DNA from 3 places in the Lysinibacillus sp. FSL P4-0201 genome. Region 2 is predicted to be linked to each of the others. Evidence: riboswitches for the same ligand, from Rfam matches in the RefSeq annotation. Region 2 holds a riboswitch; each other region holds the start of a gene.

Region 1 (4,284 bases), 140 kb from region 2:
CGTGAGCTTGGTTTAAAGGACAAGTTAGCAGAAATGACGGAGGATGAGCAGCTTGAGCTACTTGCTTCAGATGGCATGTTAATTAAACGTCCCATCGTGACAGATGGAAAAAAAGTTACTTTAGGTTTTAAAGAAGTAGATTTTGAGCAAGCTTGGAAATAACCGTATTAAACCTTGTATTTATAGGAGAAGTATGGCACACTGAAAGTGAATATATTACATATTTATGGAGGGGTTTTTTGCATGAGCACACCTAAAGACTTACGATACTCTGAAGAACATGAATGGGTAAAAGTAGAAGATGGAAAAGTACGTATTGGTATTACTCACTTCGCACAATCTGAATTAGGAGATATCGTATTCGTTGAGCTTCCACAAGTTGGCGACGAAATCAAAACAGATGATCCATTCGGTAGCGTAGAATCAGTAAAAACTGTTTCTGAATTATATGCACCAATCTCAGGTACTGTAGTTGAAGTAAATGCAGATTTAGAAGATAGCCCAGAATTCGTTAATGAATCACCATATGAAAAAGCATGGATGATCGTTGTTGAGCCTGCTGACGCATCAGAAGTTGAGAAACTAATGACAGCAGAGCAATACGAAGAAATGATCGCTGAATAAGACAAGCCATAATCGAAAAACGTCGGAAACTACCGGCGTTTTTTGTTATATAATGACTTATAAGTGGGGATCTCTAAATGGAGGTGGCGTAATGTTCGAGGGAAAATGCTTGATAGTAGAAGGGCGCTCAGATAAGCTACAAATTGAGCCTATTTTGAATGAGAATGTTACAATACTATGTACGAATGGTACAATTGGTGTGCATCAATTAGAAGAACTACTGGATCCCTATGAGGGCTGTGAGCTATTTACTTTTTTTGATGCAGATACTTCTGGTGATAAGCTACGTGCATTAATGGACAGACATTATCCAGAGGCTGAGCATCTGCGCACAATGCCAACATACAAGGAAGTAGAAACAACACCAAGAAAAGTGCTAGCAATGATCTTACTGCGTGCACATTTTTCAATCCATAATGAATATATTTTGTAAGGTTGCGTGAGTAAATGGAAGAATGGTCAATAGAGCAGTGGGAAGCGGCTAAACAGTCGGGAGAGAAAACTGCATTTTATTTATATACACCGATGTGTGGAACGTGTGCAGTGGCATCTAAAATGATGTCCATTATTGAGCAATTACTGCCACAGCTACAAATTGGTAAAGCAAATATCAACTTTTTGGAACACATTGCTTATGAGCATCAAATTGAAAGTGTTCCATGTCTACTCATCAGTGATGGCGGAAAAGTGACAGAAAAGATTTATGCTTTTCAATCCGTACCATTTTTATATGAATTGTTAAAAAAATCAATTGACTGAACTTTACTAGCGTGGTAAAGTATCAAATATATTACTAAAACATTAAATATATCGAACTCTTATGAAGAGTGGCGGAGGGAAGTGCCCTATGAAGCCCGGCAACCATCACAATGTGAAAAGGTGCCAAATCACCCAAAGATTTTTCTTTGAAAGATGAGAGAACGGTTTAACGTATCATACGTGACCCCTTCTACTTGTCTGTGAGTGAAGGGGTTTTCTATATGAGAAAAGGAGTATTCGCTATGATCCAGCTTCAAAATATTACAAAGAAATACAAAACAGCAAATGGCGAATTAACGGCAGTCAAAGACGTCAACCTTACTATTAATAAAGGTGAAATTTTTGGCATTATCGGCTATAGTGGTGCTGGTAAAAGTACCATGATTCGTTTATTAAACGGTTTAGAGAAACCGACAGCAGGAACAGTAACGGTGAACAATCAAGAATTTTCATCGATAAAAGGGCAAAAGCTTAGAGCAGCTAGACAAAAGGTAAGTATGATTTTCCAGCATTTTAATTTACTTTGGTCAAGAACAGTTGCCGAAAATATTGCATTCCCTTTAGAAATCGCAGGCTTCCCAAAGGCTCAACGTGAAGCGCGTGTGAAGGAATTAATTGCCCTTGTAGGCTTAGAAGGGCGCGATAAGGCATATCCATCCCAGCTTTCCGGGGGACAAAAGCAGCGTGTAGGAATTGCACGTGCATTAGCGAATAATCCAGAGGTTTTACTATGTGATGAGGCGACATCCGCACTCGACCCTGAAACAACGGATGCCATTCTTGATTTACTCGTAGATATAAATGAACGCTTAGGCTTAACAATCGTCCTGATTACCCACGAAATGCATGTCATCCGCAAAATTTGTCATCGTGTAGCGGTGATGGAGGCAGGCGAAATTGTGGAACGTGGTGAGGTATTACAAGTCTTCCAAGCCCCACAGGCGGCTATTACTAAGAAATTTGTATCTCAAATTACAGACACTAAGGAAACACAGGATACGGTAGCACAAATTAAAACAAACTATCCAACTGGACAACTTGTCAAATTGATTTTTGTTGGTGAAAAAACAGAACAGCCTGTCATCTCACATCTTGTGAAACAATTTGATGTAGAAGTAAGTATTGTTCACGGAAATATTTCGCAAACAAAAAATGGTGCATATGGTACATTGATTGTGCAAATTGATGGCTCTCAGACAAACGTCACTGAAGCCCTTCGTTATTTAAATACAGTGGAAGTACAGACGGAGGTGATTGAAAATGCTAACTAATCTCTTTCCGAATGTAGACTGGGAAAATATGTGGCAAGCTACGTATGAAACTTTATACATGACAGCTATATCAACGGTTGTGACATTTATTCTTGGGTTAGTCATTGGTATTGTTCTATTTCTAACTAGCCCCAATCAGTTATGGGCAAATAAAATCGTTAACTTTTTAACAGGATCACTCGTTAATATTTTCCGTTCCATTCCATTTATCGTATTAATTATTTTATTAATTCCATTTACGAAGTTTTTACTAGGTACAATTCGCGGTGCCAATGCGGCGTTACCTGCTTTAATTATCGGTGCAGCACCGTTTTATGCTCGTATGGTATTAATTGCGTTACGTGAAATTGATAAAGGTGTGATTGAAGCAGCCCGTTCAATGGGAGCAAAAACTTCTACGATTATTTGGAAGGTATTGGTTCCGGAATCATTACCAGCTTTGATTTCTGGTATCACTGTAACGGCTGTTGCTCTTGTAGGATATACAGCGATGGCAGGAATTATTGGTGCAGGTGGTCTTGGTAACTTAGCTTTCTTAGACGGCTTCCAGCGAAATCGCCAAGATGTGACATTAATGGCAACTATTTTGATCTTAGTAGTCGTATTTATTATTCAATGGATTGGTGATTTAATTACCGAGAAAATTGATAAACGCTAGCAAGAAAAAGGGGTTATTCCGGTTTTTACCGCTAACATATTTTAAACAAATAAAAGGGAGTGTCATAAATGAAAAAGTTATTAGCAGGATTATTTTTATCAATACTTGTACTAGCATTAGCAGCTTGCGGTACAGATAAAAAAGAAGATGAAAAATCAGCATCTGGCGATCAAACAGATAGCAAAGAAAACGTAACATTAAAAGTAGGTGCTTCTAATACACCGCACGCAGTTATTTTAGAAAAAGCAAAACCGATCTTAGCTAAAGAAGGCATAGACCTTGAAATTGAAACGTATACAGATTATGTTCTACCAAACCAAGATTTAGAGTCAAAAGATATTGATGCAAACTATTTCCAGCACATTCCTTACTTAGAGCTACAAATTAAAGACAATGGCTATGATTTCGTTAATGCAGGTGGCGTTCATATTGAACCAATCGGTATTTACTCTAAAAAATATAAAACGTTAGAAGACCTGCCTGAAGGCGCGACAATTTTACTTTCTAATTCAGTATCTGACCATGGTCGTATGCTGTCATTGCTAGAGGCTAAAGGCTTAATCAAATTAAAAGAAGGCATTGATAAAACAGCAGCAGAATTAAAGGATATTGAAGAAAATCCTAAAAACTTTAAATTCGATGCAAATACTGCCCCAGAAATGCTTGTACAAATGTACGAAAATGATGAAGGCGATGCAGTACTTATCAATTCTAACTTTGCCATCGATAACGGTTTAAACCCAATTGAAGATGCTATTTCTCTTGAAGATAAAGAATCTCCATATGTTAACATCATCGCTGTACGTGCAGGTGATGAATCAAAACCTGAAATTAAAAAATTATTAGAAGTATTAACATCTAAAGAAATCCAAGACTTCATTTTAGAAGAGTGGAAAGGTGCAGTAGTACCGGTAAAATAAGAATTAAAAATTTTATAAAAGGGTACATAAGTTTAACGACTTATGTACTCTT
Region 2 (4,284 bases):
CTTCATCATGGACTCGAGCAAACCTTGCATTACCTCCATGATTCGGTAAATCTCCCATGACTATGTGGAAGCCTTCTAATCTTAATTTCTCTATCAGCCATGCATACCAACGGTGATTTTCATAAGCACCATGAAGAATAGCAATCACAGCTTTTGCTTGTCCATCAGCTTCCCATTTCCACATTACATAGTCCTCCTAAAAAATGATTACACTTTGATTATATCGAAATAAATAGCACATTTTAATTTTATATTTCCATAAAGTTGCGTATTTGATACGATAATACTACATTATAGAAAGAAAAGAGGCGATTTTCATGATTTATCCATTTAAAGATAAAACGCCAAAGATCGATCCGTCTGTTTTCATTGCTGATTACGCAACTGTTACGGGCGACGTAATAATTGGCGCCGAAACAACTATTTGGTTTAATACGGTTATTCGTGGTGATGTTTCCCCAACGATTATTGGTAAACGTGTCAGTATCCAGGATCTTTGCTGCTTACACCAAAGCCCAAAATATCCGCTCATTATTGAAGATGAGGTAACAGTTGGACACCAAGTCACTTTACATAGTTGTACAATTCGCAAAAATGCCTTAATTGGTATGGGATCCATTATTTTAGACGGAGCTGAGATTGGAGAAGGTGCATTTATTGGAGCTGGAAGCCTAGTACCTCCTGGTAAAGTCATTCCTCCAAATAGTTTAGCATTAGGTCGTCCAGCAAAAGTTGTCCGAGAATTAAATGCTGAAGATAAAGAGGATATGGAACGCATCGTACGAGAATACGCAGAAAAAGGTCAATATTATAAATCACTTCAGAAATAAATAACCTACACAAAAAATCAATACTAACGAAAAAATCCCTCGCGTTTTCGTGTACCGAATATGTTCACGAATCCTAGCGAGGTATTTTTGTAAAAAAAACAAAAGGAGCAATGTTGCCCCTTTGCTTATTAATACATCAGAATAATTTTCTAATGACTTCATTACTTTAGTTCAATAGTTTATAAACGTGCTTTTTCTCGTAGCGCGTCTGCTTTATCAATTTGCTCCCATGGTACATTTAAATCTGTACGACCAAAATGTCCATACGCAGCAGTTTGTTTATAAATTGGACGACGAAGATCAAGCATTTTAATGATACCTGCTGGGCGTAAATCGAATAGCTCGCGTACCCATTCAACGATCTCGCTTTCTTTCACTCTACCTGTGCCAAATGTATCGACAGCAATGGAAACAGGCTGAGCAACGCCAATCGCATAGGCAAGTTGCACTTCAGCACGCTCTGCTAAGCCAGCTGCTACGATGTTTTTCGCTACATAACGTGCTGCATATGCCGCCGAACGGTCTACCTTGGTAGCATCCTTACCTGAGAAGGCACCACCACCGTGACGTGCATAACCACCGTATGTATCAACAATGATTTTACGTCCTGTTAATCCAGCATCACCTTTTGGCCCACCAATTACAAAACGGCCAGTTGGATTGATGAAGTATTTCGTATTAGCATCTAATAATTCACTCGGTACAACTGGTGCAATAACAAATTCTTTTAAATCTGCTTGAATTTGTTCAAGTGTTGCTTCTTCATCATGCTGTGTTGAAATAACAATTGTATCCACGCGAACCGGTACATTATTGTCATCATATTCAATCGTTACTTGCGTTTTACCATCAGGACGTAAATAGGCAAGTTCACCTGATTTACGTACTTCTGTTAAACGGCGTGCTAATTTGTGAGCCAAGCTAATTGGTAATGGCATTAGCTCTGGTGTTTCATTACATGCATAGCCAAACATTAAGCCTTGGTCACCAGCACCAATTGCTTCTATATCAGCATCTGTCATAGAGCCTTCACGTGCCTCTAATGCCTGATCAACACCTTGAGCAATATCAGGTGATTGTTCACCAATTGCCACAAGCACCGCTAAGTTCTCAGCATCAAAGCCATATTTACCTCGTGTATAGCCAATTTCAGCTACAGTGTCACGAACAATACCTTTAATATCCACATAAGTAGAAGTAGTAATTTCTCCTGCTACTAATACTAATCCTGTTGTTACAGTTGTTTCACACGCTACACGTGCATTTGGATCTTCTGCTAAAATAGCATCTAAAATGGCATCCGAGATTTGGTCACAAATCTTATCTGGATGTCCTTCTGTTACACTCTCTGATGTAAACAGTCGACGGTTTGTCATTTGGTTTTCCTCCTAAATACTCTTACAATAAGTAGTTGTGTATGAATACGGTACTCATTACCCATGTCAAGTCCGCTCCTAAGGATTGAACTCTCAAGCCGTTACTGCTGCTTTTAACACGAGGATTTCGAAAGATCCGTCATTATAATAAGGAAAGAACTACATATACTTACCTTTATATTGATTTTTAACAATAAAAAAATCCTTTTCTCACGTTACTTTACATGAGGAAAGGAATAATGACTGCGTAACCTTTCACTCTTATCGTTCAAGGGATGTTCCCTTGCATCAGGTTGGCACCAACGCATGTCGTGAAATAGTTCATGCAGGTTGCCGGGTTTCACAGGGCCTGACCCTCCACCAGCTCGGGATAAGAGTATCCGTTCAATCTCATGTTACTGAAAAGGTCGAACATTGTCAAATATTTTCTTATGTATTACTGTATAGAAAGGAAAGAACTTATTACACAAAAACTTTTCATACTTGGATGATGATGTAAATAGAAGCAAATTAATCCCTACAACATACCTAGCTACTTGTGGTAACATATGTGTGGCTCAATTTTCGTGCCTAATTACAGTAGGATTGATGGTATTCTACTCGAAAAACATTATTTTTTGTCAGTTTATTGAAAAGTGGTAAAAACTCTAAAATAATTTCTTAATTAGTATAGATTATTTAAGCAATTGTGTTATACTATTTTTGAAATTAAGAAAAAATCCCTCTAAATCAAGGGAATACTATAAAAAAGGATGGTATTTAATCGATGAATTCAGTAGAAATTGCAAACGAACTGAAGGAATTATTAAACGGCGGTAACATTAATGTTCAACTTTCAGTACCACAATTAGCAGAAAAAGCTACATCTCGTGGTGAAGCAATGTTAACAGTAGATGGCGCAGTTCGTGCAGAAACTGGCAAATACACTGGTCGTTCACCTAAAGATAAATATACGGTAGAAGAAGAAAGCACAAAAGATCAAATTGACTGGGGTAAAGTCAACCAACCGATTTCTTCTGAAGTGTTCGATAACCTATATGTAAAAGTAATAAAATATTTAAAAGAACGTGACGAGTTATTCGTATTCAAAGGCTTTGCAGGTGCTGACAAAGACTCACAATTAAGCATTCAAGTTATCAATGAATACGCATGGCACAATCTTTTTGCTCATCAATTATTTATCCGTCCAACAGCAGATGAATTAGCTTCTCATGTTGCCGACTTCACTGTCATCTCAGCTCCTAACTTTAAAGCAGATCCTGCGGTTGATGGTACTGCTTCTGAAACATTCATCATCGTATCACTTGAAAAGAAAATTATTTTAATTGGTGGTACAGAATATGCTGGTGAAATGAAAAAATCTATCTTTGGTATCATGAACTACTTATTACCACAACAAGGTATTCTTTCAATGCACTGCTCAGCAAACGTTGGTGAAGCTGGCGATGTAGCGTTATTCTTCGGTCTATCTGGTACTGGTAAAACGACGTTATCAGCTGATCCTGATCGTAAGCTAATCGGTGACGATGAACACGGTTGGTCTGATAATGGTGTATTCAACATTGAGGGTGGTTGCTATGCAAAAACAATCAACCTTTCTGCTGAAAAAGAACCAGAAATCTACAATGCAATCCGCTTCGGCTCTGTATTAGAAAACGTAGCTGTTGATCCAGAAACTCGTATTTGTGACTATGATGATGGTTCACTAACAGAAAATACACGTGTAGCTTATCCAATCCAATACATTGAAAATATCGTTGATCCTTCTGTTGCAGGTCATCCAAAAACAATCATCTTCCTAACAGCTGATGCATTTGGCGTGTTACCTCCAATCAGTAAATTAACAAAAGAACAAGCGATGTATCACTTCCTAAGCGGGTTTACTTCTAAACTTGCTGGAACTGAACGTGGTGTGACTGAGCCAGAACCAGTATTCTCTACTTGCTTCGGGTCTCCATTCCTTCCACTTCCTGCAACAGTATACGCAGAAATGTTAGGACAAAAAATTGACGAGCACGGTGCACAGGTATACTTAGTAAACACTGGTTGGACTGGTGGCGAATATGGCACAGGTAGCC
Region 3 (4,284 bases), 1.7 Mb from region 2:
CATTCTGGGAAGCGAATATCATAGCAAATGACACCAGCAGCTTCAATATCATCTAAAGCAAAACGATTCATTTCATCCCCTGCTTCCAAGTAAAGATGCTCGTCCATTAAACGGAAAAGATGTGCCTTGCTATATTCCCCAACAAGTTCTCCATTACGATCAAAGGTATACATCGTATTATAAAATTTATCGCCTTTCTTTGTTGAAACAGAGCCCCCTACAATATGTACATCAAGTTCCTTAGCAAGTTTAGCCAAAAAGGTCTTTGTCCGCTCACCATTGATATCTGCTAGCTCAGGCAGTTTCTCTAAAGCATAGCCTGTATTCCACATTTCAGGTAACACTATGATTTCTGCCCTATTTTTTGCAGCTTCACGAATCTTATCCTCGGCACGTTCAAAATTTTCTTCAACTTTGCCAAAGCCAACATTTAATTGAATACAACCGATTTTCATCTCTATTCCTCCTCTAGACAATTAACAGAAAAAGTAATACTATTTGCTTCATATTCTTCAATAATAATTATTATATTCTGAAAAAGGTGATCATGCATGGAATTCTCTAAAAAACTACAGCAACTACCCACTCAATTTTTTGCAGCACTCGTTCAAAAAGTAAACTTGGCTCTAGAAGAAGGGCGTGATGTCATTAACCTTGGGCAAGGAAATCCCGATCAGCCAACGCCTATTCACATCATTCAAGCATTACAGGAAGCAGCTGAAAATCCTCAAAACCACAAATATTCACCTTTTAGAGGTCTCGCTGAATTACGCCAAGCTGCTGCGGACTTTTATCTACGTGAATATCAGGTAGAACTAAATCCAGATACAGAGGTAGCGATTCTTGGTGGAACAAAAATTGGTCTAGTTGAGCTACCTTTAGCTGTGTTAAACCCTGGTGACACGATGCTCTTACCAGATCCTGGCTATCCAGATTACCTATCAGGTGTTGTACTAGGAGACGTCAATTTTGAAGTAATGCCCCTTTTTGCTGAAAATGATTTCTTACCTGATTATCATGCATTACCTGATGAAGTGAAAGAAAAAGCAAAGCTTCTTTACTTAAATTACCCGAACAACCCTACAGGTGGTACAGCATCACTTGCGTTTTTTGAAGAGACCATTCGCTTTGCGAAGGAGCACAATATTATCGTATCACATGATTTTGCTTATGGGGCAATAGGATTTGACGGTAATAAACCAGTTAGCTTCCTTCAAGCAAAGGGTGCAAAAGAAGTAGGAGTTGAAATGTATACATTATCGAAAACCTATAATATGGCTGGCTGGCGTATAGGCTTCGCTGTAGGGAATGCCGAGATTATTGCTGCTATTAATCTAATTCAGGATCATCTGTTTTGTAGTCAATTCCCTGCCATTCAACAAGCCGCAGCAGTAGCACTGACGGCTTCCCAACAATGTGCGGATGAACTACGAGCTACTTATGAGCGTCGCCGCAATGTACTCATTGAAGAAGCTCGAAGAATTGGCTGGCATGTTACGGCTCCAAAAGGCTCCTTCTTCGCATGGCTCCCTGTACCACTAGGCTATACAAGTGAACAGTTTGCTGATCTTTTGCTCGAAAAAGCTGATATCGCTGTAGCAGCAGGTAATGGCTTCGGTCAATATGGTGAAGGCTATGTACGCGTAGGATTGCTGGTTAGTGAGGAGCGCTTACATGAAGCAATCCATAGAATCGAGCAATTACAATTGTTTAAAAGATAATGACGCCGTATCCTGTAGCTATCCCTAGCTACAGGATTATTACTATTTTTCAATTTTCCTTGGTTGCCCTAAACCATTTTCTAATGGATAAAATTGAACATGACCTGTTTCATCATCCCATTTTCGAATATGTTGAATCCCTTGTACCTCTGCCAACACGATGTCAGCAGTAATAACAGGGTTGCCCCCTTTTATTAAATGCCCACCTGATACAACACCCCATTGATCGCTCATAGAACCATGGAAATGTGTCTCATATCCACCATCTCGCTTACACACCACACCTGAACCTTGAATAAATTCTAATGGTCCCTCTTTTTCAATCACATCACTAAAACGAACTTGAATTTGAGCTGTTGCATCTGGCACTAAATAAACAAAGCTGCTTTTTTGAAAGCTGCCAATACAGCTTACAATTGTTGCTGACTCTATGCTATTCTCTTCGCAAAGCGCTTCAATCCCTTCAATGATATCTGTTCCCGTTAGAAAACGAGCACTAATAACCTTACCAAATGAACCTATACCATAATTAACTCTTACAGACATTGTTATCCCTCTTTTGCGTCGAAATATTATAATTATATAAAAAATTTAAAAATTATTTATTGACTTACTATACCCTATAAATTATATTAGTTCTATCGGAATTACAAAAAAATATTATAAATCTCTTATCAAGAGTAGCTGAGGGACTGGCCCTATGAAGCTCGGCAACCTCCTTTTTATAGGAAGGTGCTAAATCCTGCAAACGATCTTCGTTTGATAGATAAGAGAGGACATCTTTTCATGAGCCTCTCTTAATTTGTAAGAGAGTTTTTTTATTTTCAAAAAACCGATAAAAACAATCTTGGAGGTATTTTCATGAAAAAGAAAAATAAATTTTTAGTAGGTTTAGCAAGTTTAACATTAGTAGCAGCTTTAGCAGGCTGTGGCTCTAAAGAAGATAGTAAAAGCCAAGCTGAAGGAATTGATGAAAAGAAAATCGTTGTAGGCGTCACTTCTGGTCCACACGAAGAAATTGCAGAAGTAGCCGCTAAAGTAGCAAAAGAAAATGGGCTAGAAGTAGAACTAAAATCATTTTCTGACTATGTTTTACCTAATACATCCTTAGCTGAAGGTGATCTTGATGCGAACAGCTATCAACACGAGCCTTTCCTAGATACATTTAATAAAGACCATGATACAGATTTAGTACCAGTGGGCAAGACGATTTTAAATCCAATGGGTATCTACTCAGAAAAATATAAATCCTTTGATGACATTCCTGACGGTGCAACGTTTGGCTTACCAAATGACCCAACGAATGGAGCACGTGCCCTCTTTGTTTTACAGGAAGCTGGCTATATTAAGTTAAAAGAGGGTGCAGACTTAACAGCCTCGATCCGTGATGTAGAAGAAAACAAAAAGAATTTAAAATTCATTGAATTAGAGGCAGCTCAAATTCCTAAACAACTTAGTGAAGTAGATGTAGCAGCTATTAATACAAACTTTGCACTAGAGGCTGGCATTAACCCTAAAGATGACTCTATTTTATTGGAATCTACTGATTCTCCATACGTGAACTATATTGTTGTACGTGCTGAAAATGAAAATGATCCAACAATTAAAAAGTTCGTTGAGGCTTACCAATCTGACGAAGTGCGTCAATTCATCGAAGAGGAATTCAAAGGTTCTGTAATCCCTAGCTGGTAATATGTTCAGAAAGCTTCTATAAAGCCGAAGAATCTGCTGAAATTCCCCAATGGGAAGACGAGCAGATTCTTGCTTTTTAGAAGGTTGAGAAAGGAGCAAACAATCGCATGATTCAATTACAAAATATCTCAAAAGAATTTAAATCGAAAAAAGGCATCATAAAAGCTGTGGATGGCATCAACCTTCACGTAAAAAGGGGACAAATTCATGGTGTAATCGGCTATAGTGGTGCTGGTAAAAGTACACTCATTCGTTGCGTTAATCTACTAGAACGTCCTACAGCAGGAAAAGTAGTGATAGACAATGTAGACATTACGACCCTTTCTCTTCACGAATTACGTCAAACACGCCAAAAAATCGGGATGATCTTCCAGCACTTTAATCTCTTAAAAACAGCAACAGTTTACAATAATATTGCAGTTCCCTTAAAGCTACTAGGCTATAAAGAGGCGGAAGTAAAAAACCGAGTAGCTAAGTATGCTGAAATTGTCGGTTTAACAGATAAACTAGATAGTTACCCAAATCAACTTTCAGGTGGTCAAAAACAGCGTGTGGCTATTGCACGTGCCTTAGCACAGGAACCAGAGATTTTACTTAGTGACGAAGCAACAAGTGCACTTGATCCTGAGACAACGGAAGCCATTCTTGAATTGTTGTTAAAAATTAATCGTGAATTAGGCATTACGATTCTGCTCATCACACATGAAATGAATGTAATTCAAAAAATTTGCGATGAGGTTTCTGTTCTAGAATCAGGGAAAGTTGTGGAATTTGGCACAGCGATTGAACTTTTTGCGAAACCGAAGCACCCTACAACGCGAAAGTTTTTGAATACAATTTCACAACGTAATTTATCCCCTTCTCTTATTGA

What was found. A riboswitch is a leader RNA that binds a small molecule or an ion and turns the genes downstream of it on or off. The one in region 2 is predicted to bind S-adenosylmethionine.
Region 1: linked by a shared signal. The riboswitch ahead of MKY76_RS18390 (methionine ABC transporter ATP-binding protein) and the one ahead of metK (methionine adenosyltransferase) in region 2 are both predicted to bind S-adenosylmethionine.
Region 3: linked by a shared signal. The riboswitch ahead of MKY76_RS02705 (MetQ/NlpA family ABC transporter substrate-binding protein) and the one ahead of metK (methionine adenosyltransferase) in region 2 are both predicted to bind S-adenosylmethionine.

The regions. Positions count from the first base shown of each region.
Region 1 is NZ_CP151995.1:3,654,762-3,659,045, reverse strand. Features, by position in the region: gene MKY76_RS18410 (arsenate reductase family protein) at 1-162, shown strand, start outside; gene gcvH (glycine cleavage system protein GcvH) at 244-624, shown strand; gene MKY76_RS18400 (hypothetical protein) at 716-1,057, shown strand; gene MKY76_RS18395 (thioredoxin family protein) at 1,072-1,383, shown strand; SAM riboswitch class I at 1,440-1,543, shown strand; gene MKY76_RS18390 (methionine ABC transporter ATP-binding protein) at 1,626-2,654, shown strand; gene MKY76_RS18385 (methionine ABC transporter permease) at 2,644-3,312, shown strand; gene MKY76_RS18380 (MetQ/NlpA family ABC transporter substrate-binding protein) at 3,381-4,232, shown strand.
Region 2 is NZ_CP151995.1:3,516,478-3,520,761, forward strand. Features, by position in the region: gene MKY76_RS17535 (alpha/beta hydrolase) at 1-184, opposite strand, end outside; gene MKY76_RS17540 (gamma carbonic anhydrase family protein) at 318-830, shown strand; gene metK (methionine adenosyltransferase) at 1,010-2,206, opposite strand; SAM riboswitch class I at 2,465-2,583, opposite strand; gene pckA (phosphoenolpyruvate carboxykinase (ATP)) at 2,973-4,284, shown strand, end outside.
Region 3 is NZ_CP151995.1:546,874-551,157, reverse strand. Features, by position in the region: gene MKY76_RS02720 (carbon-nitrogen family hydrolase) at 1-455, opposite strand, end outside; gene MKY76_RS02715 (pyridoxal phosphate-dependent aminotransferase) at 552-1,721, shown strand; gene MKY76_RS02710 (PPC domain-containing DNA-binding protein) at 1,764-2,267, opposite strand; SAM riboswitch class I at 2,390-2,494, shown strand; gene MKY76_RS02705 (MetQ/NlpA family ABC transporter substrate-binding protein) at 2,583-3,413, shown strand; gene MKY76_RS02700 (ATP-binding cassette domain-containing protein) at 3,521-4,284, shown strand, end outside.